3 regions of the Nocardia sp. NPDC058666 genome follow, and region 2 is predicted to be linked to each of the others. Evidence: riboswitches for the same ligand, from Rfam matches in the RefSeq annotation. Region 2 holds a riboswitch; each other region holds the start of a gene.
What was found. A riboswitch is a leader RNA that binds a small molecule or an ion and turns the genes downstream of it on or off. The one in region 2 is predicted to bind S-adenosylmethionine.

Region 1 (10,369 bases), on a different contig from region 2:
ACGAACCCGTTCCGCTTCTGCCTGAGCAGGTTTCACCACTTCGGCCTGCAGTTGCTGTTCGCGCAGTTCGGCGTTCTTGCGGGCTTGAGCGGCCTGCGCGTGCAGAACAGCTTGCCGGGCGATGGCGTCGGCGAGCGGACCCGACTGTGCCGCTTCGGCATTGGCCTTGTCGATGTCGCGCTGGTACTCGGCCTTGAGGATCGAGGTTTCGCGTTCGTACTCCGCGCGACGGCGCAGCGACTCCTGTTCGGCTTCGGCGGCACGCTGCGAGGCCTGCGCCTGCGCGATCTGGGCGTCGCGCTGCACGGCCGCATTGTGCGGTGCCGCAAGGGCATTGATGTAGCCGAGGTTGCCGTCGTCGATGGACTGGATCTGGAACGAGTCGACCCACAGGCCGATATTGCTCATCTCCACCTTCGACGCGATCAGTACCTCGTCGGCCAGCTTCTGACGTTCGCGGATGATCTCCTCGACCGTCATCGAGCCCACGATCGAGCGTAGGTGACCGGAGAAGATGCGGCCGGTCAGCACCGACATCTCCTGCTCCTGTTCGGACAGAAAGCGTTGTGCAGCATTGACAATGGACTGCGTGTCGTTGGCGACCTTGAACGCGATCACCGCACGCACATCCAACTGGATGGCCTGCTTGGTGACGCAGCGCTCGCGGATCTCGGATTCGAACATCGCCAGCGACAGGTAGCGGACCTTGCGGAACAGGGGCATCACCCAGGTGCCGCGGCCGATCACGACCTTGAACGGGGTGTCGTCCTTGGTCTTGGCACCGCTGACGAGCATGGCTTCGTCGGGATCGGGAACGTGATAGCCCAGCATGGTGAGCCCTTTCACTCGGTGGGGCGGGTCATTCGGTGGGGAGCGGAATCCAGGTCACCACGTCGACCAGGCGTCCCGGATGGACCGCGACGATCAACACGGTGGTCCAGGCGGCGATCGGTTCGTCGGCGCGGGCGAGGAACAGTTCGGTGCCGCCGCGAATCGAGACGAGCACCTCTCCCAGCGCGCCGGCTGCTCGAATCGGTGAGGTGATGGTGCCCGTCATGCCCTGGAGGGAATCGGTCATCGCGGGTGAACCTCCTTGTCTCGCACCGGATGACGTCAGGGTACGAGGCGTGGGCTGTAAGCCGGTAGCAAAATTCTTATTGACAGCATCCTGTCAATTATGACAACATACTGTCATGACGATGAAGACAGTCCACGTAGCCGTGTACGACACCCTCGCCGACTGGGAAGTCGGGGCCGCCACCGCGCACATCGCCAACGGCGCATGGCATCGCGAACCGGGAACGTTCCAGGTCACAACGGTCGGCCTCACCACAGAACCGGTCACCACGATCGGCCGGATGCGCATCACCCCCGACATCGCGATCGCCGACCTCGACCCCGCCGACAGCGCGATGCTGATCCTGCCCGGCGCCGAACTGTGGGTGGGCAACGAGCTGAATGCGTTCGCGGACAAGGCAAAACAGTTCGTCGCGGCCGGTGTGCCCGTCGCCGGAATCTGCGGCGCAACTTTCGGGCTCGCGAAAGCGGGCCTGCTCGACGACCGCGCCCACACCAGCAATGTCGCGGAATACCTTGTCTACAGCGGATATTCGGGCGCCGACCACTACGTGGAAGCACCCGCAGTCACCGATCGCGACGTGATCACCGCCGACGCCATGTCCCCCTTCGAATTCGCCCGCGAGATCTTCGCCCGCCTCGGCCTCTACGAACCCCACGTGCTCGAGGCCTGGTACAAACTGTTCGCGCACTCCGACCCCGCCGGATACGCCACCCTCGCCGAATACGAAGGAAGCCACGCAGCTTGAACAAAGACCAGGACCTACTCGACGGCGCCGCCCTCACCGTCTTCCGGCTGAACGGTCAATTCCTCACCATCGGCGACAGCCTGTCCGCACCGGCAGGCATCTCGGTCGCCTGGTGGCAGGTGATGGCGGCGGTTCAGGAACACCCGGAAACGGTCGCAGGCATCGCCCGCGCCATGGGCATCACCCGCCAGAGCGTCCAACGAATCGCGGACCTGCTGGTCGCCAAGGGCATGTGCGAATACCGCCCCAACCCGGCGCACAAGCGGGCCAAGTTGGTCGCCATGACAGCCGAAGGCGACGCGGCCATCCAACGCATCAATCCGCAACACGCGGCCATGGCGAAACGCCTGGCCGCGGCTCTGGGCCCCACAGAGTTCGCGGCGACCGTCGAGACCCTGACCCGCTTGTCCTCGATATTGGAGGCGATCATCGCCGACGACGACTAGTCGAAGGGCATTGCTTGGCACCACAGGTCGAATGCGGCGAGGTCTTTGCCCTGCTCCAGGACGGGCCAGTACTTCTCGTGCGCCAAGACGATGAAACGGTTCCGGTGCTCATCGGTGAACGCGTGAAGCTTCCAGAAGTGCATGGGGGTTGCGGTGTCCGGGGTTTGCCAGCTGTAGGCGGCGACCTTCTGGCTGCTGTAGCTCACCTTGTTGGGCGGGAGCTGTTGGACGACTTTCATGACGTCGGCGTGTTCCGGGTAGGCGAGCACCACGTAACCGGGGTTGCTGACATGACCCCAGCAGTCCCAGGCGTCGGTCCAGTCGCCTAGCCGCAGGGTGTCGTTGTCGGGTGCTCGCAGCTTGTCGCCGGACGTCTCGTGCCAGCAGCTCTGATCGGCGTAGCCGCCGCCCACGCCGCCGGTGGGCTGCACCAGTCCGGGAAACATTGTCGCCATCTGTTCCGGGTCGGTGCCCCGAGAGTTGGTGTACATCACGGCGCCGACCACGAGGAGAACCATCACCACCGCGCCGATCAACACGACAGTCGCAGTGCCAGCAGATGAGCGACGCTGCGGTGCATGTGGCCTCGGAATCTGCTGCCCGGGCGGCATATTCGGGAAGTAGCCCGGCGCCGGACTTCCCGGGTAGACGGGGCCGTTGCTCGGCTGGTAGCCGGGCACACTCGGGTATCCGGGGTTTTGCGGCTGGTATCCCGGATGCCCATTTGCCTGTCCCGGTCCGGGCGTGGCCCACCAATCCCCGTCGCCGTGCACAGTTCCCCCCTCGAGTCCGATCAGCGCTGGCCACTCTACAAGCCCCAAGGCAATCCACTTGGACATGTGATCACCAGGCGATCACGCAAACATCGGCCGAGAGGGAAAATCCCTCATGGCCTGGTGATCAACTGACCAGGACCTAGTCGACGAACGGTTGGCGGGTTCGGCCGACGAGGTCGGCTACTGAATGGACGATCGACGTCGGGCGGAAGGGGTATTGCTCTACCGATGCCTTCGTCGAGATGCCGGAGGTGACCAGGATGGTGCGCAGGCCTGCTTCGAGGCCGGCGATCACGTCGGTGTCCATGCGGTCGCCGATCATCACCGTGGTCGAGGAATGGGCGCCGATGCGGCGCAGGGCCGAACGCATCATCAGCGGGTTCGGTTTGCCGACGTAGTACGGGTCCTTGCCGGTCGCGCGGGTGATCAGCGCGGCGACCGAACCGGTGGCGGGGAGTACGCCGTCGCGGGACGGGCCGGTGGCGTCGGGGTTGGTGGCGATGAACTTGGCGCCGCGGTCGACCAGGCGGATCGCGGTGGTGATCGCCTCGAAGGAGTACGTGCGGGTTTCGCCCAGGACCACGTAGTCGGGGTCGACGTCGGTGAGCACGTACCCGATCTCGTGCAGCGCGGTGGTGAGACCGGATTCGCCGACGACGTAGGCGGTGCCGTTCGGGCGCTGATCGGCGAGGAAGGTGGCCGTGGCCAGCGCCGAGGTCCAGATCGACTCCTCGGGGATGTCCAGGCCGGTCTGGCGCAGGCGGGCCTGCAGGTCGCGGGGCGTGCGGATCGAGTTGTTGGTGAGCACGAGGAACGGGATCTCGTTCGCCCGTAGTTCGGCCAGGAACTCGTCGGCGCCGGGGATCAGTTGATCTTCGTGCACCAGCACGCCGTCCATGTCGGTCAGGTACGACAGGATCTTCTCGTCTTTGGCGGTCACCAGTTAATTGTCCGCTAAAAGTCGGGGCCGTGGGTGATGAAACTTCCGGCCGTGCTCGCGGCGCGATGTCGGGGTCGTTGACTAGGGTCGTGGGGCAGGGGCGTGCGGCGAACGACAGGAGTAGCGGGAATGGTGGAGCTCAAGCTCGGGTACAAGGCATCGGCGGAGCAGTTCGGGCCGCGGGAGCTGGTCGAACTCGGCGTCGCCGCCGAGCAGCACGGCCTCGACAGCGCGACCGTGAGCGACCACTTCCAGCCGTGGCGCCACGACGGCGGGCACGCGCCGTTCTCGCTGGCCTGGCTCGCGGCCGTCGGCGAGCGCACCGACCGCATCCAGCTCGGCACCTCGGTGCTCACCCCCACCTTCCGCTACAACCCCGCCGTGATCGCACAGGCCTTCGCGACGCTGGGCTGCCTCTACCCGAACCGGATCATGCTCGGGGTCGGCACCGGTGAGGCGCTCAACGAGATCGCGACCGGTTTCAAAGGCGAATGGCCCGATTTCAAGGAGCGTTTCGCTCGCCTGCGCGAAGCGGTGAAGCTGATGCGCGAACTGTGGACCGGCGACCGCGTCGATTTCGACGGCGAGTACTACCACACCGTCGGGGCCTCCATCTATGACGTGCCCAAGGGCGGTATCCCCGTCTACATCGCCGCGGGCGGCCCGGTGGTGGCCAGGTACGCGGGTCGCGCGGGCGACGGTTTCATCTGCACCTCGGGCAAAGGCATGGACCTGTACACCGAGAAGCTGCTGCCCGCCGTCGCGGAAGGCGCCGCCAAGGCCGACCGCAACGTCGCCGACATCGACAAGATGATCGAGATCAAGATCTCCTACGACACCGATCCCGAACTGGCACTACAGAACACGCGCTTCTGGGCCCCGCTGTCGCTGACCCCCGAACAGAAGCACGACATCACCGACCCGATTGAAATGGAAAAGGCCGCCGACGCCCTCCCGATCGAACAGGTAGCCAAGCGCTGGATCGTGGCCAGCGACCCCGAAGACGCTGTCGCCCAGATCAAGCCATACATCGACGCGGGCCTGAACCACCTGGTCTTCCACGCCCCCGGCCAAGATCAGCTCCGCTTCCTCGACCTGTTCAAGCGGGATCTGGCTCCGCGTCTGCGCGCACTGGGCTGAGGGTCCGAAAGGCCGCCCCGGCGGTAATGTCCGGGCCGAACGCGAGTCGTCGCGTTCGGCCGGGGCCACATTATTGCGGAACGGCATACCATGGGACCCACGATGCCAACTCAGCTTCGTGTGACGGCGAACCGTCCCATGGCCGTGTGTGGAATTCCTCGGCGAGAATTCCAGCATAGTTTTTCGAGCTGTTCTCGGGCGTCAGGTTCGACACATACAGGTCGGCGACCGGAAAATCGTAGGGCACCTTCTTCACCACGTGCGCGATCGCAGTCGCCGCAGGTCGCAGGTCGTCCAACCGGCCTTTCGAGTCGGCGACCGCCAGGTAGATATTCACACCGAGTACGCCTTCGGTGTCGTTCTTGTTGATGCTCACGTTGTACAGGCAATAGCCCGGCGGCAACGTGTCTGCCTTGTCGATCGCGGCCCTGGTTTCCCGTTCGAATTCTTTGGTTTCCAGTTTCGCCGTCGTCTCGCACTTTTGCGAGTGGTTGTCCGCCGACATGCACCCGGTGGCAACCATCGACATCGCGGCAACTGCGATTGCCAACCACAATGCGCTCCCGCGCCGAGTCGACGGTCGCGAATTGTCAGCCATCAGTGTTCACCATCCATCTCACCTCATAGATATCGGTTGTGCAGGTAGTCACGGGAGGATGAGCAGGGTCGAGCGGTAGTGGCGCATTGCGGTCAGCACCTGTTCCGCGGGTGCGCCGAGCATGGACGAGGTGCGCTGGACGAATATCCGGGCGTGGGCCACCTCGTCCCGCGCGAAGCGGCCGGACCGGCGATGGTCCAGTCCGGCCGCGGTCACGACCATTTCCGGTCGTCGCAGGTTGTGCGACTCCCCCAGCAGTCATGGTCGCAGTGTAAATCCTTGGCCGCGATCATCTTTGGTCATCGCGAGGATGCGCGCAGTCAGCTCAGGGCGTGGTCGAGGTCGCCTAGGAGGTCGTCGAGGTCTTCCAGGCCTACCGAGATGCGGACTACCCCGTCGGACAAGCCGATTGAGGCTCGGCCTTCTGGGCCCATGGCTCGGTGGGTGGTGGTGGCGGGGTGGGTGATCATGGTTTTGGCGTCGCCGAGGTTGTTGGAGATGTCGATGATGCGGAGGCGGTTCAGGACCTCGAAGGCTCGCTTTTTGCCGTCGTCGCCGTTGAGGGCGAAGGTGACTACGGTGCCGCCGCCGGTCATCTGGTCCAGGGCCAACGCGTGTTGGGGGTGGGATTCCAGGAAGGGGTATTTCACCCAGTCGACCGATTTGTTGGTCTCGAGGAACTTGGCCACTTGCAGGGCCGACTCGGTGGAGTGGCGCACGCGCAGCGGCATGGTTTCCAAACCCTTGAGCAAGGTCCACGCGTTGAAGGGGCTCAGGGCGGGGCCGGTGTGGCGCATCAGGGTTTTCACCGGGCCGTCGATGTAGTCCTTGGCGCCGAGGATCGCGCCGCCGAGGACTCGGCCCTGGCCGTCGATGTGTTTGGTGCCGGAGTAGACGACCACGTCGGCGCCGAGTTCGAAGCCGCGTTGCAGCAGGGGGGTGGCGAAGACGTTGTCCAGCACCACCTTTGCGCCTGCGGCGTGGGCGAGTTCGGTGACCTTGCGGACGTCGACCAGGGTCTGCATCGGGTTGGCGGGGGTTTCGAAGAACACGGCCTGGGTCGGCACGGAAAGTGCCTGCTCCCACTGGTCGAGGTCGTCGCCGTCGACGAAGACGGTTTCGATGCCCCAGCGCGGCAGGATCTCGTTGCAGACCACGAAGCACGAGCCGAACAGGCTGCGGGCGGCGACGAGTCGGTCGCCTGCCTTCAGAAGTGCGCCGAGAGCTGTGAAGACCGCGGACATACCGGATGCGGTCGCGAAGGCCGCTTCGGCGCCGTCGAGCAAGCGGATGCGCTCCTCGAACATGGCCACGGTCGGGTTGCCGAAGCGGGAGTAGACGAAGTGCTCGACGTCGCCGGTGAAGGCGGCCTCGGCGGCTTCAGCGTTCTCGTAGACGAAACCCGAGGTCAGGTACAGCGCCTCGGACGTCTCGTCGAAGCCGGAACGGCGCAGGCCGCCACGCACACCGAGCGTGGCGGGGCCGACGCCCTCGGGCAGGGGCTTGTCGAACGAACCACCGGTGATCATGCGTTGACCTCACGCCACGGCAGGCCGACAGCGCGCCAACCGGTGCTGCCGCGCTGACCGAACGCGTCGGGACCACCTTCGAAACCGTCGAGCACGTTGTAGGACGGTGCCACGCCCGCCGCCGTCGCCAGGTTCGCCGCGTGCGCGGAACGCTGACCGGAGCGACACAGGAACACCACCGGTGCATCGTCGGGACGTCCGGCCAGTGCCTTGTCCAGCTGCACGCCGAAGTCCGGATTGCGGGTGCCGGTGCCGTCGACCCATTCGATGAAATGGGCGGGGCGATCGATGGAGCTGGTGTCGGGGATGCCGATGTGTGCCCACTCGCCTTCGGTGCGCACGTCGACCAGCACGGCGCCGGGGTGCTCGGTGAGCAACTCCCACGCCTGCTCAGGGGTGATATCGCCGGCGTAAGTCATGTCGATCCTCCTGCGTGAATCCGCTCTTGCCGTGCCGGAACTCCGGAAAACACGGCCAGGTCGTCACCCGGAGCACCCCACCGCGGAGGAGGGTTGCCGACCAGCGAGCCGGGGCTTGACGCTGGCACTCATGACCTTGCGATCTGAGATTGCCTCGGACCCGGTCATCGTGTCAAACGATTCAGAACGAGCACACCAGCCACGCGCCGTCGCCGCGGGTCAGTTTCCAGGCGGTGGACTTCGGGTTTCCGTCTACCACCACGGTGGCGTCGATTTTGGCGCGATCACCGTTGACGGTGGCGTTGGTGAACCCCTTGCCGTCGATGGTGACGGTAGATTTCGGGCCGCCTAGCTGTTCGGACAGGCCAGAAGCCTCCTCGTTGAAGCCCTCGCAGGCCACCCCGGTCGGCGGACGCAGGTCACTGCGGGAACGCGCGTCGATATAGTTGGTGACAGCGGCGGCGAGACGGTCGGCCTCTGTGACATTTTTCTCAGCCGGTGACAGCAGTCCGCCCAGCACGATGCCGATGAGCACGATGATCGCCACCACCGCGGCCGCCACGAACGGGACGATGGAACGCTTGTCGGTCTGATCCACCACGATGGGCTGGTCTTCCGAGCCAGTTTGCTCCTCGTTCATGCTGTAATCCTGACAGACCCGCGCGGGCAGCCACACCGCGCTCCGGGTCGCCGCAACGCCGCAGCTAGAATCGCGTTCGATGCGGCCAGCTGTCACTTAGCCGGACTGCTGACTTAGCCTGAGCTAAGTTGACGCCGTCAAATCAGTTCTCGACCAAAGGGTGCGCGTAGACATGACCGAACAGAGTGCAGCTACTCGCCCACTTCGCATCGCGATCGTGGGCGCGGGACCGGCCGGTATCTACGCCGCCGACGCCCTGATGAAGTCCGATGCCGACGTGAGCATCGACCTCTACGAGCGCATGCCCGCTCCCTTCGGCCTGATCCGCTACGGCGTCGCACCGGACCACCCGCGCATCAAGGGCATCATCACCGCGCTGCACAAGGTCTTGGACAAAGACCAGGTGCGGCTGCTGGGCAATATCGACTACGGCACCGATATCACCCTCGATGACCTGCGCCAGTTCTACGACGCGGTGATCTTCTCCACCGGCGCCAACGCCGACCGCGCCCTGGACATCCCCGGCATCGAACTGGATGGTTCGTTCGGTGCCGCGGACTTCGTGTCCTGGTACGACGGCCACCCCGACGTGCCGCGCACCTGGCCCCTGGACGCGGAGAAGGTCGCGGTGCTGGGCGTGGGCAACGTCGCGCTGGATGTCGCGCGTGTGCTGGCCAAGACCGGCGACGAACTGCTGGCCACCGAAATCCCGCCCAACGTCTACGAAGGCCTCAAGGGCAACAAAGCCCTCGAGGTCCACGTGTTCGGTCGTCGCGGGCCCGCACAGGCCAAGTTCACCCCGCTGGAACTGCGCGAACTGGACCACTCGCCCACCATCGAGGTCATCGTCAACCCCGAAGACATCGACTACGACGAGGGCTCCGAAGCCGCGCGGCGTAACTCCAAGCAGGTCGACATGGTCGCGAACACCCTCGAACAGTGGGCCATTCGCGATCACGGCGATCGTCCGCACAAGCTGTTCCTGCACTTCTTCGAATCCCCCGCCGAGGTCCTGGGCGACAACGGCAAGGTCGTCGGCCTGAAGACCGAGCGCACGCAACTCGACGGCACCGGCAACGTCAAGGGCACCGGCAACTTCACCGACTGGGACATCCAGGCCGTGTACCGCGCGGTTGGCTACCTCTCGCAGAACGTCACCCAGCTGCCGTTCGACGATCAGGCGGGCACGGTGCCCAACGAGGCCGGTCGCGTGATCGCCGACGACACCGCCGAAGGCGACGCCCGCTTCATGCCCGCCACCTACGTGACCGGCTGGATCAAGCGCGGCCCCGTCGGCCTGATCGGCCACACCAAGGGCGACGCCAACGAGACCATCGCCTGCCTGCTCGACGACGCCAAGGCCTTCGCCCCTGCGCCCAAGCCCGAGCTGGACGCGGTCACCGAGTTCCTCGAGGGCAAGGGCATCCCGTTCACCACCTGGGCCGGCTGGTACCGCCTCGACGCCCACGAGCGGGCGCTGGGCGAGCCCGAAGGCCGTGAGCGCGTGAAGGTCGTCGAGCGCGAGGACATGCTGCGCGCGTCCGAGCCGAACAAGGCCTGAGCTGCCACCACTGTCGAGATAGGGCATTCTGTACCCGTGTTCGATGCCCACGTCCACATCATCGATCCGCGGTTTCCGCTGATCGAGAACGAAGGCTATCTACCCGAGCCCTACGTGATCGATGACTATCGACAGCGCATGGGGCACTTCGATGTTCGCGGCGGTGCTGTCGTCAGTGCGTCTTTTCAGGGAGCTGATCAGACGTATCTGAAGGCAGCGCTGTCCGCGCTCGGACCGGAGTGGGTCGGGGTGACCCGCCTTGACCTCGACGCCACCGATGACGACATTCTCGAACTCGATCGCGCGGGCGTGCGGGCGCTGCGGTTCAACCTCAAGCGGGCCGCCGCCGACATCACCGAGATGACGTTGCAGGCGTTGCGCGCGCACGAACTGGCCGGTTGGCATGTGGAGCTGTATATCGACGGGCAGATGCTGGCCTCGTTGCAGCCGGTGATCTCGAAACTGCCCGCCTTGTCGATCGACCATCTCGGCAT
Region 2 (10,369 bases):
GGTATCCGCGCGAACGACTTCAGGAATATGTCCGCTCGATCGTCACCCTGCTGACCGGGCCGTGAAGCTCAGCGGTTCTCCCGCGCCAACCGCATCGTCTCGGTGAGCAACTTCGACACCGCGGCCGCCTCGGTGAGGAACCCGTCGTGCCCGTCGCGCGAATGCACGATCTCCAAACCCGCACAGCCGGGCAGACCTTCGGCCAGCTCGGCCTGAGTGTTCAACGGGTACAGGCGATCCGAGTCGACCCCGCCGACCACACAGGGCACCGGAGTCGAGGCGAGCGCGGCAGCGACACCGCCGCGGCCACGACCCACATCGTGTCGGTTCATCGCTTCACTGAGCAGCACATACGTCGCCGGATCGAAACGCTGACACAGCTTTTCGGCCTGATGCTCGAGGTAGCTCTGCACCGCGTAACGGCCCCCGGTCCACGGATCCTCGTCACCCTGGGCGCGATTGGTGAACCGGTGATCGAGTTCGCCGTCGGTGCGGTAGGTCAGGTGCGCGATGCGGCGAGCCAGCCCCATGCCGGTCATCGGCGCGCGGCCGGTGCCGTGATAGTTGCCGCCCTGCCAGTCGGGATCGGCGGTTATCACGGCCATCTGGGTGGTCTGGGTGCCGATCTGATCCGCGGTCGCACGCGCGCCCACGGCCAGGATCAGCGCCGCCGAAACCCGTTCGGGCGCACCGATGATCCACTCGAGCACCCGCATGCCGCCCATCGAACCGCCGACCACCGCGCCCAGGCGCGCGATCCCCAGCGCGTCGAACAGCTGCATCTCGGCGCGCACCTGATCGCGGATGTTCAACGCGGGAAACCGTGCGCCCCAAGGCTTTCCGTCGGGCGCGAGCGAAGACGGGCCGGTGCTGCCCTTGCAGCCGCCCAGCACGTTGGTGGCGATCACGCACCACTGGTCGGTGTCGATCGGCGCGCCGGGCCCGACCATGCCCTCCCACCAGCCGGGTGCCCCGTCGGGCCCACCGACGACATGCGAGTCGCCGGTGAGCGCGTGTTCCACGAGCACCACATTGTCCAGCGCGGGCGACAGCTGCCCCCAGCGCTGCACCGCCAGCCGCGCATCGGGGATCACGGCGCCGTTCTCCAGCGTCACGTCTCCGATGGCGACCACGCCGACTCGCCCGTCCAGCGGTGGCAGCAGGTCCACTCCGGTTCCGGGCGCGGCGATCGGCGATTCGGTGCTCACAGTCACGTCGTCGCCGCCGCGAACCCGACCCGTAGGTCGGCCAGAATGTCGTCGATACCCTCGATGCCCACCGCGAGCCGGACCAGGCCGGGGGTGACGCCGGCCGCCAACTGCTCGTCGGGCGTCAACTGCGAGTGCGTGGTCGACGCCGGGTGGATCACCAGAGAACGCACATCTCCGATGTTAGCCACATGGCTGTGCAGGCTGAGCGCGTCGACGAACTTCTTGCCCGCATCGACACCGCCGGCCAGCTCGAACGCCACGATCGCGCCCGCACCCTTCGGTGCCAACTGCTTGGCCCGCGCGTACCAGGGTGAGGACTCGAGACCCGCGTAATGCACGGCGTCCACACCCGGCTGCTGGGCGACGAACTTCGCCACGGCTTCGGCATTGCTGACATGCCGTTCCACCCGCAAACTCAGCGTCTCGATGCCCTGCGCGATGAGGAACGCGTTGAACGGCGACACCGCCGCGCCCAGATCGCGCAGCAACTGCACGCGCGCCTTCAACGCGAACGCGGGCGCACCCAGATCGGCGAACACCGCACCGTGGTAACTGGGATCGGGCTCGGTGAAACCGGGGAAGCGGGCGTTGCCGTCGGCGTCGCGCACGGTCCAATCGAAGGTGCCACCGTCCACGATCACGCCGGCCACGGCCGCACCGTGTCCGCCCAGGTACTTCGTCGCGGAGTGCACGACGATGTCGGCGCCGTGCGCAAGCGGCTGGATGAGGTACGGGGTGGCGACGGTGTTGTCGACGATCAGCGGAACGCCGTTGTCGTGCGCGACACCGGCGATGCCGGGAATGTCGAGCACCGCGCTGCTGGGGTTGGCGATGGTCTCGCCGTAGAACGCTTTGGTGTTGGGCCGCACGGCCGCCTGCCACTGCGTCAGGTCATCGGGGTCCTCGACGAACGAGACCGTGATGCCCAGCTTGGGCAGCGAGTAGTGGAACAGGTTGTACGTGCCGCCGTAGAGATGCGGGCTGGACACGATGTGGTCGCCCGCGCTTGCCAGGTTCAGGATCGCGTACGTCTCCGCGGCCTGGCCCGACGCCACCAGCAGCGCCGCGACGCCACCTTCCAGCGCGGCCACCCGCTGCTCCACCGCGTCCTGGGTGGGGTTCATGATCCGGGTGTAGATGTTGCCCGGTTCGGCCAGACCGAACAGCGCCGCCGCGTGATCGGTGTCGCGGAACGTGTACGAGGTGGTCTGGTAGATCGGCAGCGCCCGCGCGTTGGTGCTCGCGTCGGGGGCCTGGCCGGAGTGGATCTGCTTGGTCTCGAACGACCAGTTCTCGGGCAGGGAGGTGTCGGTCATGTCGTGCTCCAGTGGGTGTTCGCCGGGGATCTCGTCAACTGGGTCGGATCGTCGGACAACAACACATGGGGGGCCTCCTGCAACGCGCGCTTGCTCTCGACTTTCGAGAGCCCGGTCATCACCCGGAGCACCCCACCGCAGCTGGAGGGTTGCCGACCAGCGAGCCGGGGCTTGACGCTGGCACTCATGACCTTGCCGTCATGTTAACCGGACATCGCACGCACGCGGAAACTTCCCCCGCATTTCCCGCCGAAGATCACTGCGGTGGCGGTGTGGCAGGCGCTGGCGTGTCGTTGGTGGCCGGTGCGCGGGGAGCGCGGGCGGGTCGCGACGACCGATGGGTAAGCTGGATGCCCAGCAGGGGGAAACGAGGTATGGCCGGGTGCCTCGCGCGCGTATCGCACAGTTCGCCCTCCCCTCGCGGTGAGGTGACCGGTAGCAGTACGCTCGTCATGTTTGCACCAAGAGTTTGCATAACGATGTCACGCAACCAACGCGCGGCATATACGGTTTGTTGGAATAGCTGGGGTCCGCTCACAAGCGTGTTCGCCTGGCCGTGCAATAAAAGGGCACCCACCGAGGAGGACACGAAGATCCATGTCCAAGATCAAGGTTGAAGGCACCGTTGTAGAGCTCGACGGCGACGAGATGACCCGGATCATCTGGCAGTTCATCAAGGACAAGCTGATCCATCCCTATCTCGACGTGAACCTCGAGTATTACGACCTCGGTATCGAGTACCGCGACAAGACAGACGACCAGGTCACGATCGACGCGGCCAACGCCATCAAGAAGTACGGCGTGGGCGTCAAGTGCGCCACCATCACCCCCGACGAAGCGCGGGTGGAGGAGTTCGGCCTCAAGAAGATGTGGCGCTCGCCCAACGGCACCATCCGAAACATTCTGGGTGGCACCATCTTCCGCGCGCCGATCATCATCTCCAACGTGCCCCGCCTGGTGCCCGGCTGGACCAAGCCGATCATCATCGGCCGCCACGCGTTCGGCGACCAGTACCGCGCCACCGACTTCAAGGTCTACGAGGCGGGCACCGTCACGCTGACCTTCACGCCCGAAGACGGCAGCGAGCCGATCGTGCACGAGGTCGTGAAGATGCCCGAAGACGGCGGCGTCGTCATGGGTATGTACAACTTCAAGAAGTCCATCGAGGACTTCGCGCGGGCCTCGTTCAACTACGGCCTGCAGCAGAACTACCCGGTGTACCTCTCCACGAAGAACACCATCCTCAAGGCCTACGACGGCATGTTCAAAGACACCTTCGAGGAAGTCTTCGACGCCGAGTTCAAGGCCGAGTTCGACGCGGCGGGCCTGACCTACGAGCACCGCCTCATCGACGACATGGTCGCCTCCTCCATGAAATGGGAGGGCGGCTACGTCTGGGCCTGCAAGAACTACGACGGCGACGTGCAGTCCGACACCGTGGCGCAGGGCTTCGGCTCGCTGGGCCTGATGACCTCGGTGCTGCTCACGCCCGACGGCCGTACCTGTGAAGCGGAGGCCGCACACGGCACCGTCACCCGGCACTTCCGTCAGCACCAGCAGGGCAAGCCCACCTCGACCAACCCGATCGCGTCGATCTTCGCGTGGACGCGTGGGCTCGAGCACCGCGGCAAGCTGGACAACACCCCCGAGGTGATCGGCTTCGCCCAGGCGCTCGAGGATGTGGTCATCAAGACCGTCGAGGGCGGTCAGATGACGAAGGACCTCGCCGCGCTCGTGGGCGGGGACCAGGGATACTTGAGCACCGAGGAGTTCCTCGGTGCGCTCGATGTGAACCTGGCACGCGCTCTGAAGTGAGTCCCGGTCCGTAATCATGGACCTGCACGGCTGCAAAAGCGCTCGCATCGAATCCGATGCGAGCGCTTTTTTGTGCCTGTACCCGGCCGGTCAGCCCACGGTGGGCCAACTCACGCCGGTCTCGGGTAGCGAATAGGTACTGATCGTCGTTGCATGGAAGCGTGCCTACTTCCATCGCCGCCCCTGAACGCCTCGACGAGCCACGTACCAACTGGCACGTCCCGGCGATGCTCGCGTTGGCGCTGGGTGGGTTCGGGATCGGGACCACCGAATTCGTGACCATGGGGTTGCTGCCCGATATCGCGCGGGCCTTCGAGATCTCCGAGCCGTCCGCCGGGCACGCGGTGTCGGCCTACGCGCTGGGAGTTGTCGTCGGTGCGCCGCTGATCGCCGCGTTGTGTGCGCGGGTGGCGCGCAAGAAACTGCTGATCGTGTTGATGATGGCGTTCACCGTCGGCAATATCGGGACCGTGCTCGCGCCGACCTTCGGCACGCTCGTGCTCGCCCGTTTCGTCTCCGGCCTGCCGCACGGCGCGTACTTCGGCGTCGCGTCCCTGGCCGCCGCCACGCTGGCCCCCGTCGGGCAGCGAGCCAAGGCGGTAGCCGCGGTGATGCTCGGCCTCAGCGTCGCCAACGTGATCGGCGTTCCCGGCGCGACCTGGCTCGGCCAACACTTCGGCTGGCGCGACGCCTACGTGGTCGTCGCCGTGATCGGCATGGCGACCGTGGCCGCCCTCTGGCGCTACGTCCCCGCCCTGACCGGCATGAAACTCACCAACCCGATGACCGAACTCGGCGCCCTGCGACGCCCGCAGGTACTGCTCACCCTGGCCGTGGGCGCGATCGGCTTCGGCGGCATGTTCGCGGTCTACACCTACATCGCCACCACCATGACCGACGTCGCCGGCATGCCACTGGGCGCCGTCCCGATCGTGTTGGCCCTGTTCGGCCTCGGCATGATCGTGGGCAATATCGGCGGCGGCATCCTCGCCGACCGCGGTGTCGACCGTTCGATCTTCGTAGCCATGATCGCGATGGTGGTGATCCTGGCCGGCTTCGTCCTGGCCGCCCACAACCCCATCACCGCCTCCATCGGCGCCTTCCTGGTCGGAGCCTCCGGCGCCGCCCTGGCCCCCGGCCTCCAAACCCGCCTCATGGACGTAGCCGCCGACGCCCAAACCCTCGCCGCCACCCTCAACCACGCCGCCCTCAACATCGCCAACGCCGCAGGCGCCTGGCTGGGCGGCCTCGTCATCGCCGCAGGCCTGGGCTACACCGCCCCCGCCATGATCGGCGCCCTCCTCGCCGTAGCGGGCGTGCTCCTGTTCACCTTGACGGTGTTCCTGCAACGCCGCAGTACAACGCACTGACCGCCTGGTTGAGGACGTCAACCCGTGGCCGGGCGGGCCCAGCCGACGCTGAGTTGGACGGCTCGTTGCCAGCGTTCGTATTCCTCGTCGCGGGTTTCGCGGGTGGGGGAGGGGTTCCATTGGGCGGCTACGCGCCAATTGTGGCGTAGGCCTTGGAGATCGGGCCAGTAGCCGACGGCTAGGCCTGCTGCGTAGGCGGCGCCGAGGGAGACGGTTTCGGTGACCAGGGGGCGCAGGACGGGGGTGTCGAGGACGTCGGCGATCATTTGCATGAGCAGGTTGTTGGACGCCATTCCGCCTGCTACGCGCAGGGATTGGGCTTTCAGGCCCGCGTCGGCGTTCATCGCTTCGACCACGTCGCGGGTCTGCCAGGCGGTGGCTTCCAATACGGCGCGGGCCAGGTGGCCTTTGGTGACGTAGGACGTGAGGCCGATGAGCAGGCCGCGGGCGTCGCTGCGCCAGTGGGGGGCGTAGAGGCCGGAGAAGGCGGGGACCAGGTAGCAGCCGCCGTTGTCGTCGACTGTGTTTGCGAGAGTTTCGATTTCGGGGGCGGTGGCGATCAGGCCGACGATGTCACGCAGCCACTGGACCAGGGAACCGGTGACCGCGATGGGGCCTTCCAGCGCGTAGACCGGTTCGGGGCCGACCTGGTAGCCGATGGTGGTGAGCAGGCCGTGGGTGGAGCGGATCAGTTCGGTGCCGGTGTTCATCATGAGGAAGCCGCCGGTGCCGTACGTGCATTCGGTTTCCCCTGGGGCGAAACAGGTTTGGCCGAACAGGGCCGCGTGCTGGTCGCCGAGGGCGGCGCCGATCCGGACGCCGGGCACGACAGTGCGGGCGATGCCGAAATCGCCGGTGCAGGGTTCGATGCGGGGGAGCATGGCGCGGGGAATGTCGAAGAACCGCAACAGTTCCTCGTCCCACTGCCGGGTGGCCAGGTTCATCAGCAGGGTGCGGCCCGCGTTGGTCACGTCGGTGACGTGCTCGCCGGTGAGGTTCCAGATGAGCCAGGATTCCATGGTGCCGAACAGGACGTCGCCACGTTCGGCTTTGGCCCGCAGCCCGTCGACATTGTCGAGCAACCAGCGCAGGCGAGGTGCGGCGAAGTAGGTGGCCAGCGGTAGACCGCTGAGTTCCGGAACACGCTGCGCCCCAGCCTGTTTCCGCAGCTCTTCGACGAGTTCCTCGGTGCGCACGTCCTGCCAGACGATCGCCAACCGCACCGGCAACCCGGTGTTGCGATCCCACACGACCGTGGTCTCGCGCTGATTGGCGATCCCGAGCGCGGCCACCTGGTCGACGGTGATCCCGGCGTCGCGCAGGGCCGCGGGCACGATCCGCTCGACGGTGCGCCAGATCTCGAGCGCGTCCTGCTCCACCCACCCCGACCTGGGGTAATGCTGGCGGTGCGTCCGCTGGGCCATCCCCGCCAGCCGGGCGTGCTGATCGAACACGATGCAGCGGGTCGAGGTGGTGCCCTGATCGATGGCGAGTACGAAGTGGTGCGTCATCGGCGCTCGCTCTCGTCGTCGGTGCGGTTCCTCGCGCCACGCTGGTTCGCCACGGCACAGTGGTTCATCGCGACACGCTGGTCCGCTGCAGCACAGTGCCGCTGGTTCATTGCGCCACGCTGAGGTCGCGATGGATCGCCGCCGCGGCAGCGAGCACCTGCTCGACCAGGGCGGGCCGGATGCGTAACTGGTTGTCGCACAGTCGATCCGTGGGACCGGCGACGCCCAGCGAGGCGACCACCAGACCGCCCCTGGCGCGAATCGGCGCGGCGATCCCCGCTTCGTCGGGATGGAATTCCCCGACTTCGCCAGCCCAGCCGGTCCGCCGCACCTGCGCGACCACCCGGTCGAGCTCAGCCGGATCGTCGATCGTGCGACGGGTGAAGCGTTCCAGCGCACCGGGTTTCGCCGCCACGTCATAGGCGAGCAACACCCGCCCCAGCGCGGTGGCGTGCGCGGGCACCACCTCGCCCACCGTCAGCTCCTGCTCGGTGTTGTCGGGCCGGAACACGTGGTGGATCACCGTGATTCGCCCCTCGCGCGCCACGGCGATGCGCACCGATTCCCCGGATCGGGAGGCGAGCGCGTCGGCCCGGTGGATCGCCCGCGAACGCAACTCGTTCACATCGAGCCGGTCGGTGCCGAGCTCGCCGATCGCGGGACCGAGGAGGTATTTGCCGGTGTTCTCGTCCTGGCTGACGAACCCGACTCCGAGCAAGGTCCGCAGAATGCCGTGGGCGGTCGGTTTGGCCAGGTCCAGCGCGGTCGCGATCTCGCCGACGGCCAGCGGTCCCGGCCCGCGCGCGAGCAAACGCAGCACCGCGGCGGCGCGTTCGATCGACTGGATCGGGCCAGGCATGGCCCCGAACCTACCACCGTTCAGCATTGTCGAACGGTAGGCATGGCGTGCCCCCGCTGCGGTTCCTAGCGTGGATTTCGGGCCCGGAGCCCGCACGACGGACTCAATGGTGAGGTCCGGGAAGGACGAGCAGATGAACCGGTATGTGGGCGCGATCGACCAGGGCACGACCTCGACGCGATTCATGGTCTTCGATCACGATGGCGCCGTGGTGGCCCGCCATCAGCTCGAACATTCCCAGATCATGCCGCGTCCCGGCTGGGTCGAACACAATCCGGACGAGATCTGGGAACGCACCCGCACCGTGGTCAAAACCGCGCTGTCGCTGGCCGATCTCACCGCCGACGACCTCGCCGCCATCGGCGTCACCAACCAGCGCGAGACCACCGTGGTGTGGAACCGGCGCACCGGCCGTCCCTACGGCAACGCCATCGTCTGGCAGGACACCCGCACCGACCGCATCATCGCCGACCTCGACGCCGCCGGGCACAGCGCGCTCATCCGCGAGAAGACCGGCCTGCCGCCCGCGCCCTACTTCTCCGGCGGCAAGCTGAAGTGGATCCTGGACAACATCGCGGGCGTGCGCGCCGACGCCGAGCGCGGCGACGCCCTGTTCGGCACCATGGACAGCTGGCTGATCTGGAACCTGACCGGCGGCGTGCACGTCACCGACCCCACCAATGCCTCGCGCACCATGCTGATGGACCTCGAGACCCTGGACTGGGACGACGAACTCCTCGCGATCTTCGGCATCCCGCGCGCCATGCTGCCCGCGATCGCACCGTCGTCGAACCCGGAACTGTTCGGGACGACGAAACCCGACGGCCCGTTCAAGGGCGCGGTGCCGATCGCGGGTGTGCTCGGTGATCAGCAGGCCGCGGGTGTCGGGCAGGTGTGTTTCCAGCCCGGCGAAGCCAAGAACACTTACGGCACAGGCAATTTCCTGATGCTCAACACCGGCACCGAGATCGTCCGCTCGAACCACGGCCTGATCACCACCGTCGCCTACCAGTTCGGCGACGACAAGCCCGCCTACGCGCTGGAGGGCTCGATCGCGGTCACCGGCTCGGCGGTGCAGTGGTTGCGCGACCAGATGGGCATCATCGCCGGGGCCGCGCAGATCGAAGACCTCGCGAGTCAGGTGGCCGATTCCGGCGGCGTGTACTTCGTGCCCGCGTTCTCCGGTCTGTTCGCGCCGTACTGGCGACCCGATGCGCGCGGCGCGGTCGTCGGCCTGTCGCGCTACAGCAACAACGCCCACTTGGCCAGGGCCACACTGGAATCCATCGCCTACCAGACCCGCGACGTGGTCGAGGCCATGCAGCGCGACGCCGGTGTGCGACTGGCGACGCTGCGGGTGGACGGTGGCGTCACCGTGAACCAGCTGGCCATGCAGATCCAGGCCGACCTGCTCGGCGTCCCGGTCTCCCGGCCGGTCGTCGCCGAAACCACCGCGCTCGGCGCCGCCTACGCCGCCGGACTGGCCGTCGGCTTCTGGGGCAGCACCGACGAACTGCTCGACAACTGGTCCGAGGACGTCCGCTGGTACCCGAGCTGGTCCGACGAGGAACGCGAACACGGCTACCGCCGCTGGCTCAAGGCCGTCGAGCGAACGCTCGACTGGGCCGAAATCTGAATTACCCCAATATTTTCGAGAAGGAGATCATCGTGTCTGTGCAACTGGACCCCACCTACCGTGCGAAGGCCATCGGCATGCTCGATGCCGCCGAGGTCGACGTGCTGGTCATCGGTGGCGGCGTGACCGGTGCGGGTGCCGCGCTCGACGCCGCCTCGCGCGGCCTGTCCGTAACCCTGGTCGAGGCAAGGGATTTCGCGGCCGGCACCTCGAGTCGTTCGTCGAAACTCATCCACGGTGGCCTGCGCTACCTCGAGCAGATGGACTTCGCCCTGGTACGTGAAGCACTGAAAGAGCGTGGGCTGCTGCTGAATACGCTCGCACCGCACCTGGTGCACCCGGTGCCGTTCCTGTTCCCGCTACAGCACCGAGTGTGGGAGCGCGCGTACATCGGCGCCGGCATCGCCCTCTACGACACCCTCGGTGGCGCGCGCACGGTCCCGATGCACAAGCATCTATCACGTTCGGGCGCACTGGAACTCGCGCCCGCGCTGCGTGACGACGCGATGACCGGCGCCATCCGCTACTACGACGCGCAGGTCGACGACGCCCGCCACACCATGATGATCGCCCGCACCGCCGCCGAGCGCGGTGCCACCGTCCTGACTCGTACCAAGGTGATCGGGCTGGAACGCGACGGTGAGAAGGTCG
Region 3 (10,369 bases), on a different contig from region 2:
GCACCGTGGTGGTGACCGCGATGATCACCGCGCGCCCCGCCAGCCGGTTGCTGGCAGGTTTGTAGCTCAGCTCCAATTCGTACCGGGACACGCGGTATCCGCGATTGCCGTTGTGCGGCAAGTAGTCATCGATGGGTTCGCTGTAGAAAGTGCTCCGCATCAGGCGGCTCCGCGCTGCCTCGACTCCCGCGGCGCGGCGGGATCGGTCCAGTGCGAGATGGGGTTGCCCCACCAGCGCGTCGACGGGGGGACGACGTCACCGCGCATCACCAGCGACGCGGGTCCGATGGTGGCGCCCGCGCCGATATGGGCGGCGGGCAGGGCCACGCAGTGCGGGCCGAGGGTGGCGCCGGCTTCCAGGGTCACGGTGTCCATGGACATGATGCGGTCGTGGAACAGGTGCGTTTGCACCACGCAGCCGCGTTCCACGGTCGCGCCGTCACCGAGTGTCACCAGGTCCGCCTCCGGTAGCCAATAGGACTCGCACCATACCCCGCGACCGATCTTGGCTCCGAGTCCGCGCAGCCACAAATTCATCACAGGAGTGCCCGTGGCGGCCCGCGCGAACCACGGCGCGGCCACGGTTTCCACGAACGCGTCGGAGACCTCGTTGCGCCACACGAACGAGCTCCACAGCGGGTACTCCACGGCGCGAATTCGCCCGACTATCAACCACTTCGCGGCCACGGCGATGATTCCGGCGAGTGCGCCCGCGGCCATCAGAACCAGCCCGGAAACCAGTGCTGCGACAAGGTAATCGGTGTGCTGGGCGATCCGCGCGAGCACCAGCAGCACGCCGAGACCGATGGCGAACGTCACCATCACGGGGATCAACCGGCAGGTCTCCACGAACGCCCGCGCCAGCTTCAACCGCAGTGGCGGGTCGAAAGTGCGTGAGGTGTCGCTGGATTCGGCTGCGCGACGCAACCGCACGGGCGGACTGCCCAGCCACGACGAGCCCGCCTTGGCCTTGTTCGGGGCAGCCGAAAGAACCGCAACCAGACCGTTTTTCGGCACGCGACGCCCCGGCGCGGTCATGCCCGAGTTGCCGAGGAAGGCGCGTTTGCCGACCTTCGATTCGCCGATGCGCAACCAGCCGCCGCCGAGTTCGTAACTGCCGATCATGGTGTCGTCGGCCAGGAACGCGCCGTCGGAGATCACGGTGAACTTGGGCAGCATCAGTACGGTCGACGCCTCGACGTTCTTGCCGATCTTCGCGCCCAGCAGTCGCAGCCAGACCGGGGTGAGCAGGCTGGCGTACAGCGGGAACAGGAAGGTGCGCGCGGAATCCAGGAGGCGTTCGGTGGCCCAGACCTGCCAGCCGGTGCGGCTGCGCACGGGGTGATAGCCCTCGCGCAAACCGATGCTGAGCAGGCGTACCGCGATCACCGTGGCCACCGCGTACACGGCGAGACTGAGCAGGGTGGCCACCGGCAGGATGGCGAAACCGCGCAGGGCGGCGGCGCCGATGGTGGTCTCCTTGCGGACCCACCAGGCGATGAACGTGCCGCCCACGGCGAGACCGAACACGGGCATCGCGCCCAACACCATCGACGACAGGCCGAACACGAGCAGCCAGTGCCGGGCGCGTTCGGGGGTGTGGTCGGGCCAGCGGCGCGGCGCCTTACCGGTCTTGGTGGCAGGCGAGCCCGCCCATTCCTGTTCACCCTTGACCTTGCCCGACACCGCCGAGCCGGGCGCGATCTCGGCGCGTTTGCCGATCTTGGTGCCGGGCAACAGGATCGAGCGGGCGCCGATCACCGCACCGTCACCGATGGTGATGCCGCCGATGTGCACGATGTCGCCGTCGACCCAGTAGCCCGACAGGTCCACTTCGGGTTCGACGCTGGCGCCGTCGCCGAGTTCGAGCATGCCGGTGACCGGGGGCAGGCTGTGCAGGTCGACGCCCTTGCCGATCTTGGCGCCCAGTGCCCGGGCGAACGGGACCATCAGCGGTGCGCCAGAAAGACTTTCGGCGCCACTGGCTTCCGAGAGGCGTACGGCGGCCCAGAGCCTCAGGTGCACTGAGGAGCCGCGCGGGTAGGAGCCGGGGCGAAGGCCGGCGAGCAGGATGCGGGCGCCGATCACGCAGATCGTCATCCGGCCGATCGGCGAGATGAACAGCACGAACGCCAACACGATCCACCACCACGACAGGCGCGGCAGCCACGGCAGCGAACCCGACCAGGCCGCGATGCCCGACACGATGGTGAGCCAGGTGACCCACTGCAGGCCGGTGAGGGTGGTCAGCGGGATCGTGGCAAGGACCTGGGTGACCTGCGCCCGCAACGGGGTCGGTTTCACCACGCGCACGTCGACCGCGGCCACTGGGGCGCTGCCGTCGAGGAGTTCGACCAGCGAACCCAGGCGCGGATGGTCGTAGAGATCGGCGACGGTGACGTGCGGGTACTTCTCCCGCAGCGCGCCGACGAGCTGGGCTGCCGACAGGGAGCCGCCGCCCAGATCGAAGAATTCCGCGTCCAGGTCGGTGGGTTGGGCGCCGAGGATCGCGTCCCACAGGCCCGCCACCCAGGCCGCGGTGCCGGACAGGCCCGTCTCGGGCTCGTCGGTCGAAGGCAGTGGCCACGGCAGGGCGTCGCGGTCGACTTTGCCGGAGGTGCGGGTCGGCAGGTCGGCGACGATCGCCAGGCGGGGGACCAGCGGGGCCGGAAGTTGTTCGGCCAGAATCTCTCTGGCCTTCTTCACGTCGAAATCGGGTCCGGCGCCGGTGAGGTAGCCGATCAGGATCTTGTTGCCCGCCTTGGTGGTTCGGATAGCGGCAGCCGCGCCGCTGACACCGGGTAGGTGCTGCAGTGCGTTGTCGAGTTCGCCGAGTTCGATGCGGCGGCCGCCGATCTTGATCTGATCGTCGGCGCGGCCGAGGAAGATCAGGCCGTCGCGGTCGTTGCGCACCAAATCGCCACTGCGATAAGCGCGTTCCCAACCCAGCGAGGGCAGGGGTGCGTACTTTTCGGCGTCCTTGGCGGGGTCGAGGTAGCGGGCCAGGCCGACGCCGCCGATCACGAGTTCGCCGGTTTCGCCTTCGGCTACCGGGTTGCCTTGCGGGTCAACAACAGTCAGGTCCCAGCCGTCGAGGGGAAGGCCGATTCGCACGGGCATCTCGCCGGTGAGCAGCGCGGCGCACGCGACGACGGTTGCCTCGGTCGGCCCGTAGGTATTCCACACTTCACGCTCGGGGCCCGCCAGGCGCTCGGCCAGCTCGGGCGGCACCGCTTCCCCACCAAAGATCAACAGCCGCACCGATTCCAGTGCTTGCGCGGGCCAGGTCGCGGCCAGCGTCGGCACCGTCGACACGATGCTGATCTCGCGGCGCATCAGCCACGGGCCCAGATCGGCGCCGGTGCGCACCAGGTCGCGCGGGGCGGGGACCAGGCAGGCGCCGTTGCGCCAGGCCAGCCACATTTCCTCGCAGGAGGCGTCGAAGGCCACCGACAGTCCGGCCAGTACGCGGTCGCCGGGGCCGATCGGGGCCTGCTGCAGGAACAGGCGCGCCTCGGCATCGACGAAGGCGGCGGCGTTGCGATGGGTTACCGCAACACCTTTCGGGGTTCCGGTGGAGCCGGAGGTGAAGATGATCCACGCGTCGTCGTCGGGGGACGGCAGGGTGTTCCAGTCGTGGTCGCCCATGGCCGTGGTCTGTGACTCGATGCCGTCGGCGGTCGCGATCGCGCTCACCTTCGCCTCGCCGAAGACCAGCTTGGCGCGTTCCTCCGGGTCGTCGGCGTCGACGGGCACGTAGGCCGCGCCGCAGTAGAGCACCGCCAGAATCGTCACGTACAGCGCCGCGCTACCCGACGGCATCCGCACGCCGACCCGGTCGCCCGGTCGCACGCCCGCCTCGGTCAGCTCGGCCATGCGGGCCTCGATCGTGGCGATCAGCTCCATGTACGTGAGCACGACCGCGCCGTCGTCGATCGCCGGTGCGTCCGGGTGTGCCAGCGCGGTGCTGGTCAGAATGTCGACCAGGGTGCGCGGCGGCGCGGCGAGATCGGCGCGCAACAGCGGGTCGCGAAGAACCGCCGGAACCTGTGGCTCGAGCATCGTGCTCAGTCCACCTCTCATCGGTTGACCCCCATCGGTGGTGTCTGTTGTTTCATGAGCGGGTTACCGGAGGGCAAACGGGATGGTCACCAGATGCCAACGGTACTCGCGGAGGGACTTGCTCGACGGCAGCGTGCGGCGTGCCGTCGGCGCTGATCACGACGGCGATTCCGGCAACTCGCCCAGCGCCGTGACCACCAGTCGGTGCAGCGTGCGCTGTTCTTGTTCGTCGAGGCCGTCCAGCACTCGGGCGGTGGCTTCGACGATCAGTTTGTCGGTGCGCTTGCACTGCTTGCGCCCCGCCTCGGTGATCCGCAGTCGGTACTTGCGGCGATCCTTGCCGTCGCGGGTGCGTTCGACCAGGTCGGCGCGTTCCAACGCATCGATCAGCCGCACGACTTCGCTGCGGTCGATGCCGAGCGCGTCGCCGACTTTCTTCTGCGTCAGGTCGGCGTTCTCCTCGATGAAGGTGAGCACCCAGTGATCGCGCAACGGCACGTCGATCTCGGCGTGCAGCGCCTTGGTGAGCCGTCCGAGCGCGTACACCGGGTAGCGCGGCAGGCCGCGGACGGAGTTCGTGTTCGTGGACATGAGAGAGGACTCTAGCAAATAGTGGAGCCGCTCAATCATCTCGGGTGTCCATCATGGGGTTTTCAGATGGTTGAGAAGTGGGCGTGACCAGGCAACTCGGGGCAATCGCGCGATCTCGAAAATTCTGATGATCCCGACGTGTCGACCGCCCACTTCCTGTGACTCACGCCTTGACGGTTGACAGGTCCCGCGATCGTCTGTCACTCTCGTTGCAGGTCACGAGTACCAGTGTTCAGCCCCGGCTTGCTGGTCGGCAACCCTCCTCCGCGGTGGGGTGCTCCGGGTGACGACCTGGCTGACGTCCGCATCGGACGCGGCAAGCGCGGGCCAACTCTTCGAGCGGGTCCCTGAACCGACGGGATTTCGTCATGACTGCTGTAATCGACCCCACCTGTGCCATCGCCGCCGTGTCCGGCGCTGACCTGCGCGTTCCGCTCGTGCAGGGCGGCACGAGCACCTACGCCAACTTCGACTACGCCGCCAGCGCGCCCGCGTTGAAGCAGGTCACCGACCGGATCTCGCAGCTGCTGCCGTTCTACGCCAGCGTGCACCGCGGTGCCGGGTACGCGTCGCGGATCTCCACCGAGTGCTACGAGGCCTCGCGCGGCTCGGTCGCCCGGTTCCTCGACGCCGACGACGACCAGGTCGTCGTCTTCACGCGCAACACCACCGATTCGCTGAACCTGCTGGCCGGGTGCGTGCCGGGGGAGACCGTGGTGCTCGATATCGAACATCACGCGAACTTCCTGCCGTGGACCGAGCACGGTCGCCGGGTCGTGCGCGCCGGTGCCACCGTCGAGGAGACGGTGCAGCGGGTGGTCGCCGAACTGTGCAGCAAGCCCGCCGCGCTGCTCGCGGTGACCGGCGCGTCCAATGTCACCGGTGAGGTGCTGCCGCTGGAACGTCTCGCGCGGATCGCGCATCTGTGTGGTGCGCGCATCCTCGTCGACGCCGCGCAGCTGGCGCCGCATCGTCGGATCTCGTTGCGCGAGACCGGCATCGACTATCTCGCCTTCTCCGGGCACAAGCTGTACGCGCCGTTCGGCTCGGGCGTGCTCGTGGGTCGACGTGACTGGCTGGACCAGGGCGAGCCGTACCTGGCCGGCGGTGGCGCGGTGCGCAATGTCGGTGTGTCCGAAGTGGAATGGGCCTGCGCACCCCAGCGGCACGAAGGCGGATCCCCGAATGTGTTGGGCGCGGCCGCCATCGCCGCCGCCTGCGACGCACTCGCCGCCATCGACCCCACCGAACTCGTTGCGCACGAACGCTTCCTGGCCGACCGCCTCCGCGACGGCCTGTCCACGATCCCCGGCGTCGACCTGGTCACCATCTGGTCCGACAGCCCCGACTGTGTGGGCATCGTCGCCTTCACCGTCGCCGACTACGCCCCCGGCCAGGTAGCCGCCTACCTCTCCGCCGAACACGCCATCGGCGTCCGCGACGGCCGCTTCTGCGCCCACCCCCTCCTGGCAAGCCTGGGCCTGGACGCCGCCCTGCGCGCCAGCATCGGCCTCGGCACCACCGCCGCCGACGTAGACCGCCTGATCGACGCCGTCACCACCCTGGTCGCCACCGGCCCCACCTGGACCTACGCCCCCACCGACGGCCACTGGAACCCCACCCCCGAAACCCGCCCCCTCACCGCGTCTTCCCCCGAAGGCGCGGCCCCCTGCTTGATCGGGTAACCGCCAACCCGGCGTAATCGACCACTTCGACGCTCAAAAGTCAGAAAACTGATTTCGACGAGGCGAATTGGTCGATTACGCCAGTTTCGGCGGCATCCCCGCATGGGAGATCGGCCCATCGCCCGCGCCGGGTACTCGGAGGAGCCAGGCCCCGTGGTGCCGTCCACGACGCTCGCGCCACCTCCGCCGCCCGTCATCGTCCCTGTGCCCACCACGACCGTTGACGTGCCTGCCCCACGTGTTGCGCCCGTCCCCGCACCCGAAGTACCCGCGCCGGCCAGCGCCTACTACCCGAATTGCAAGGCGGCCAAAGCAGCCGGCGCCGCGCCGCTGCACCGGGGCGACCCGGGGTACAGATCCAGCTTGGACCGAGACGGGGACGGCATCGCCTGCGAAAAATAGTCTCGTCGTTCTTCCGGCCTAGTCGGCGGTCGAGGTCGAGTGCACGACATCGCCCGGCTGGACGAGCTGGGAGATCGTGTCCGAAAAGGTGAATGAGTATTCGCCTCTGGATGATCGGTGGAATTCGATCCACTGGAGGGTTCCGTCGGCGATCACCTCGTCGCCCCGCCGGAGTTCCACGTGGTCGCCCTGACGGAAGTCGCCGATCGCATAGCCCGTCACGAACGGGTTCGGTTTGTAGCTGACAGGGAAGACGCCGGTTACGCGGAACTCGCTCATGGACTCTCAGGTGTCGAGGGGGGTGGGGCGGTGGTATTTGCCGTTGTAGTACAGCAACGGGGCGGCTGAGGGGGATTCTTCGGTTTGGTCGTGGACTCGGGTTACCAGGCCTACGGCGAGGGTGTGGTCGCCCAGGTCTATGAGTTTGTGGAGGGTGGTGCGCAGCCAGATGGGGGTGCCGTGCAGGACTGGTTCGCCGGTGGGGAGGGTGGTCCACAGGGAGCGGTCGGTGAAGCGGTCGGCGGCGGTGCGGGAGAAGCGGTGGGCCAGGTCGTGTTGGTGTTCGCCCAGGAAATGGATGACCACGGAGTCGGCGGCGCGCAGGGCGTCGATGCTCGACGAGGTGTGGGCGATGTTGAACGAGACCAGGGGTGGTTCCAGCGACAGGGAGGCGAAGGAGGTGGCGGTGAAGCCGACGGGGCCGGTGTCGGCGTCGAGGGTCACCACGGTGACGCCGGCCGGATAATGGCGCATGGAGGCCCGGTATTGCTCGGCGGTGATCCCGCTCAGATCGTCGGGAACTACCAGGCCGGTCTCGGAAGGTTGTACATCGCCCACCGCTTCAACTTACGCCCGCCCAACCCGCGTTCCTGCGCCCGCGTTGTCCGATTGGTCTGACTGGGTGGTCGCGGTCGCGGTAAAAACGCAGGGCACAGGCCCGGGACAATCGGGGCGTCGGGTTTTCGATCTGCCTGCGCTCAATGCCGCGCGACTTCAGTCCAGGTCGAGCGGCAAACCCGCCGTGATACGGACCAGTTCGCGGAAGTTGGTGCGGAACACCGTGTTCGGGTGACCACCCGCCGCCCAGACTTCGGAGTGGGCGGCCAGCGCCGTATCGACCCAGGTGGGAAGGTTGGTGGGATGGCCGAGTGGCGCGGTGCCGTCGATGGGTTGGCCGGTGATGCGTTCGACCAACGGCGTGGGGGCGGGGGTCAGGGTGCCTTCGAGGCGTTTGCCCGTGCGGGTGAGGTCGACGTGGTGGTGGTCGGCTACCAGGATCAGGACCGGGTCGTCGTCGAGCAGGAAGACCTGGGCGGTGAGAATCGCGGTGGGGTGCGCGCCCATGGCGCGGGCGGCCGCGGCCGCGGTGGGGGACGGCGTCTCGGGGCAGACGATGACGCCGTGGTGCCCGCGGGCGATGAGAGTTTCCGCGACCCGGCATGCGACCGGCGGCAATGACGACCTGCGCATGTCATCCAGAGTAGGTCGATTGCCGGAAATGTGCTGTGTTACTGGAGTTCTGGTGCAGCCTCGGGGGTGCGAGACCGAGGTGGACGGGCCGGGAGGCGATAATCACCCCATGAGTGAATGGAAGGCTTTCGCCGTCGAGATCGCCGACAACGTCGCGCAGGTGACGTTGACGGGGCCGGGTAAGGGCAATGCGATGGGCCCGGATTTCTGGCGGGAGTTGCCGGAGATCTTCGCCGAGCTCGACGCCGACGCGCAGGTGCGGGCGGTGGTGATCACGGGGTCGGGCAAGCATTTCTCGTACGGTCTCGATCTGGCGGCGACCGCGGGGACGCTGGCGCCGGTGTTGGCCGATGACGCGAAGGCCGCGCCTCGTGCGAAGTTTCTCGAGGAGATCCGGCGGATGCAGGCTTCGGTGACGGCGCTGGCCGAGTGCACCAAACCGGTGATCGCGGCGATCTCCGGGTGGTGCATCGGTGGTGGGCTCGACTTGATCGCGGCCGCGGATATTCGGCTGGCCAGCGCGGACGCGAAGTTCAGCTTGCGTGAGGCGAAGGTGGCGATCGTCGCCGACATCGGTTCGCTGCAGCGGCTGCCGGGGATCATCGGCGAGGGCAATCTGCGGGAGCTGGCGTTCACCGCCAAGGACATCGACGCGGCGCGGGCGCAGCGAATGGGTCTGGTGAACGAGGTGTTCGACGATCAGGAGGCCGTGTTGGCCGCCGCGCACGCGATGGCGCGCGAGATCGCGGGCAACCCGCCGCTGGTGGTGCAGGGCATCAAGGATGTGCTCGAGCAGCGGACCGGTCCGGCGGTGGCCGAGGGCCTGCGTTATGTGTCGACGTGGAACGCCGCGTTCCTGCCGTCGAAAGACCTCACCGAGGCGATCACGGCGGTGTTCCAGAAGCGCGCACCCGAGTTCAAGGGCGAGTAAAGGCAGTTCAAACGGTTGCCCCGGCGACCGGTCTACGCACATACTTGTATCGAACAACTAATTGTATGATGCAAGTAAAGGTGGCACATGAGCGAGATCGAGCAGGCGATCGACACGATCGCCTCGCAGCTCGTCCGGCTGCACCGCCTGCGGGACCGGTCGCTGGCGCAGATGAAGGACTCCTCCGGCATCGACCCGGCCGGTTTCGTGGTGCTGTTCCGGCTGGTGTGTGACGGCGCGATGCGCTCGGGGGCGCTGGCCGACGCCGTGCACTCGGACGCGTCGACGGTGAGCAGGCAGGTCGCGCAACTGGTCGACCGCGGGCTGGTCGAACGCACCGCCGATCCCGACGACGGCCGCGCGACGGTGCTGCAGGCCACCGCCGAGGGGCGCGAGGTCGCCGCCCGCATCCGCGCCCGCAGGCAGGACAGCATCGCGATCATCACCGACAGCTGGTCCGCGGCCGACCGCGCGAGTTTCGCCGGGCTGCTCACCCGCTTCGTGGACGACTACGACCACGCCCGCGCCACCCTGCTCGCCCGGCCATCGGCCATCACCGCTTCGGAGAACGACTCGTGACCACCACTGCCACCCCCGCGGTGGATTCCCCCGCCGGCTTCACCCATCGCCAGATCCTGACCATCCTGTCCGGGCTGATGCTCGGCATGCTGTTGGCCTCGCTGGACCAGACGATCGTGTCGACGTCGATCCGCACCATCGCCGACGATCTCGACGGCTATTCACTGCAGGCATGGGCCACCACGGCCTACCTGATCACCGCCACGATCAGTACTCCTCTCTACGGCAAACTTTCGGACATGTTCGGTCGAAAGCCGTTCTTCCTGGCCGCAATTGGGTTGTTCATCATCGGTTCACTGCTGTGTACGCTCGCGACTTCGATGTATCAGCTGGCCGCGTTCCGTGCGTTCCAGGGTCTCGGCGCGGGCGGTCTCATGTCGCTGGCGTTGGCCATCATGGGCGACATCATCGGACCCCGCGAACGGGCCCGCTACCAGGGCTATTTCCTTGCGGTGTTCGGTATTTCGAGTGTGCTCGGTCCCGTGCTCGGCGGCCTGCTGGCCGGGCAGGACACGATTCTTGGCATCACCGGCTGGCGCTGGGTGTTCCTGGTGAACGTGCCGCTGGGGCTGCTCGCGCTGGTGGTCGTCACGCGCGTGCTGCACCTGCCACGCAAGCCGCACGCGACCCATCGCATCGACTTCGCGGG

Region 1: it holds a riboswitch for S-adenosylmethionine, as region 2 does, so the genes downstream of both, ACFWVD_RS17365 (rhodanese-like domain-containing protein) here and ACFWVD_RS26050 (bifunctional o-acetylhomoserine/o-acetylserine sulfhydrylase) in region 2, are expected to answer to the same signal.
Region 3: it holds a riboswitch for S-adenosylmethionine, as region 2 does, so the genes downstream of both, ACFWVD_RS06715 (aminotransferase class V-fold PLP-dependent enzyme) here and ACFWVD_RS26050 (bifunctional o-acetylhomoserine/o-acetylserine sulfhydrylase) in region 2, are expected to answer to the same signal.

Annotation. Positions count from the first base shown of each region.
Region 1 covers NZ_JBHXRY010000006.1:262,287-272,655, forward strand. The annotation lists gene ACFWVD_RS17315 (SPFH domain-containing protein) at 1-831, opposite strand, end outside; gene ACFWVD_RS17320 (hypothetical protein) at 860-1,078, opposite strand; gene ACFWVD_RS17325 (DJ-1/PfpI family protein) at 1,200-1,826, shown strand; gene ACFWVD_RS17330 (MarR family winged helix-turn-helix transcriptional regulator) at 1,823-2,272, shown strand; gene ACFWVD_RS17335 (hypothetical protein) at 2,269-3,045, opposite strand; gene ACFWVD_RS17340 (HAD-IIA family hydrolase) at 3,188-3,988, opposite strand; gene fgd (glucose-6-phosphate dehydrogenase (coenzyme-F420)) at 4,118-5,128, shown strand; gene ACFWVD_RS17350 (hypothetical protein) at 5,199-5,726, opposite strand; gene ACFWVD_RS17355 (hypothetical protein) at 5,775-5,948, opposite strand; gene ACFWVD_RS17360 (O-succinylhomoserine sulfhydrylase) at 6,047-7,255, opposite strand; gene ACFWVD_RS17365 (rhodanese-like domain-containing protein) at 7,252-7,674, opposite strand; SAM riboswitch class IV at 7,692-7,810, opposite strand; gene ACFWVD_RS17370 (hypothetical protein) at 7,856-8,314, opposite strand; gene ACFWVD_RS17375 (FAD-dependent oxidoreductase) at 8,487-9,875, shown strand; gene ACFWVD_RS17380 (amidohydrolase family protein) at 9,912-10,369, shown strand, end outside.
Region 2 covers NZ_JBHXRY010000018.1:25,470-35,838, forward strand. The annotation lists gene ACFWVD_RS26040 (TetR/AcrR family transcriptional regulator) at 1-65, shown strand, start outside; gene ACFWVD_RS26045 (homoserine O-acetyltransferase) at 69-1,214, opposite strand; gene ACFWVD_RS26050 (bifunctional o-acetylhomoserine/o-acetylserine sulfhydrylase) at 1,211-2,527, opposite strand; SAM riboswitch class IV at 2,609-2,719, opposite strand; gene ACFWVD_RS26055 (NADP-dependent isocitrate dehydrogenase) at 3,125-4,342, shown strand; gene ACFWVD_RS26060 (MFS transporter) at 4,516-5,712, shown strand; gene glpK (glycerol kinase GlpK) at 5,730-7,223, opposite strand; gene ACFWVD_RS26070 (IclR family transcriptional regulator) at 7,330-8,082, opposite strand; gene glpK (glycerol kinase GlpK) at 8,216-9,718, shown strand; gene glpD (glycerol-3-phosphate dehydrogenase) at 9,796-10,369, shown strand, end outside.
Region 3 covers NZ_JBHXRY010000002.1:36,607-46,975, forward strand. The annotation lists gene ACFWVD_RS06700 (M1 family metallopeptidase) at 1-160, opposite strand, end outside; gene ACFWVD_RS06705 (Pls/PosA family non-ribosomal peptide synthetase) at 160-4,062, opposite strand; gene ACFWVD_RS06710 (MarR family winged helix-turn-helix transcriptional regulator) at 4,219-4,653, opposite strand; SAM riboswitch class IV at 4,868-4,982, shown strand; gene ACFWVD_RS06715 (aminotransferase class V-fold PLP-dependent enzyme) at 5,022-6,338, shown strand; gene ACFWVD_RS06720 (excalibur calcium-binding domain-containing protein) at 6,441-6,740, shown strand; gene ACFWVD_RS06725 (hypothetical protein) at 6,759-7,019, opposite strand; gene ACFWVD_RS06730 (flavin reductase family protein) at 7,026-7,493, opposite strand; gene ACFWVD_RS06735 (YbaK/EbsC family protein) at 7,734-8,210, opposite strand; gene ACFWVD_RS06740 (crotonase/enoyl-CoA hydratase family protein) at 8,320-9,141, shown strand; gene ACFWVD_RS06745 (MarR family winged helix-turn-helix transcriptional regulator) at 9,229-9,720, shown strand; gene ACFWVD_RS06750 (DHA2 family efflux MFS transporter permease subunit) at 9,717-10,369, shown strand, end outside.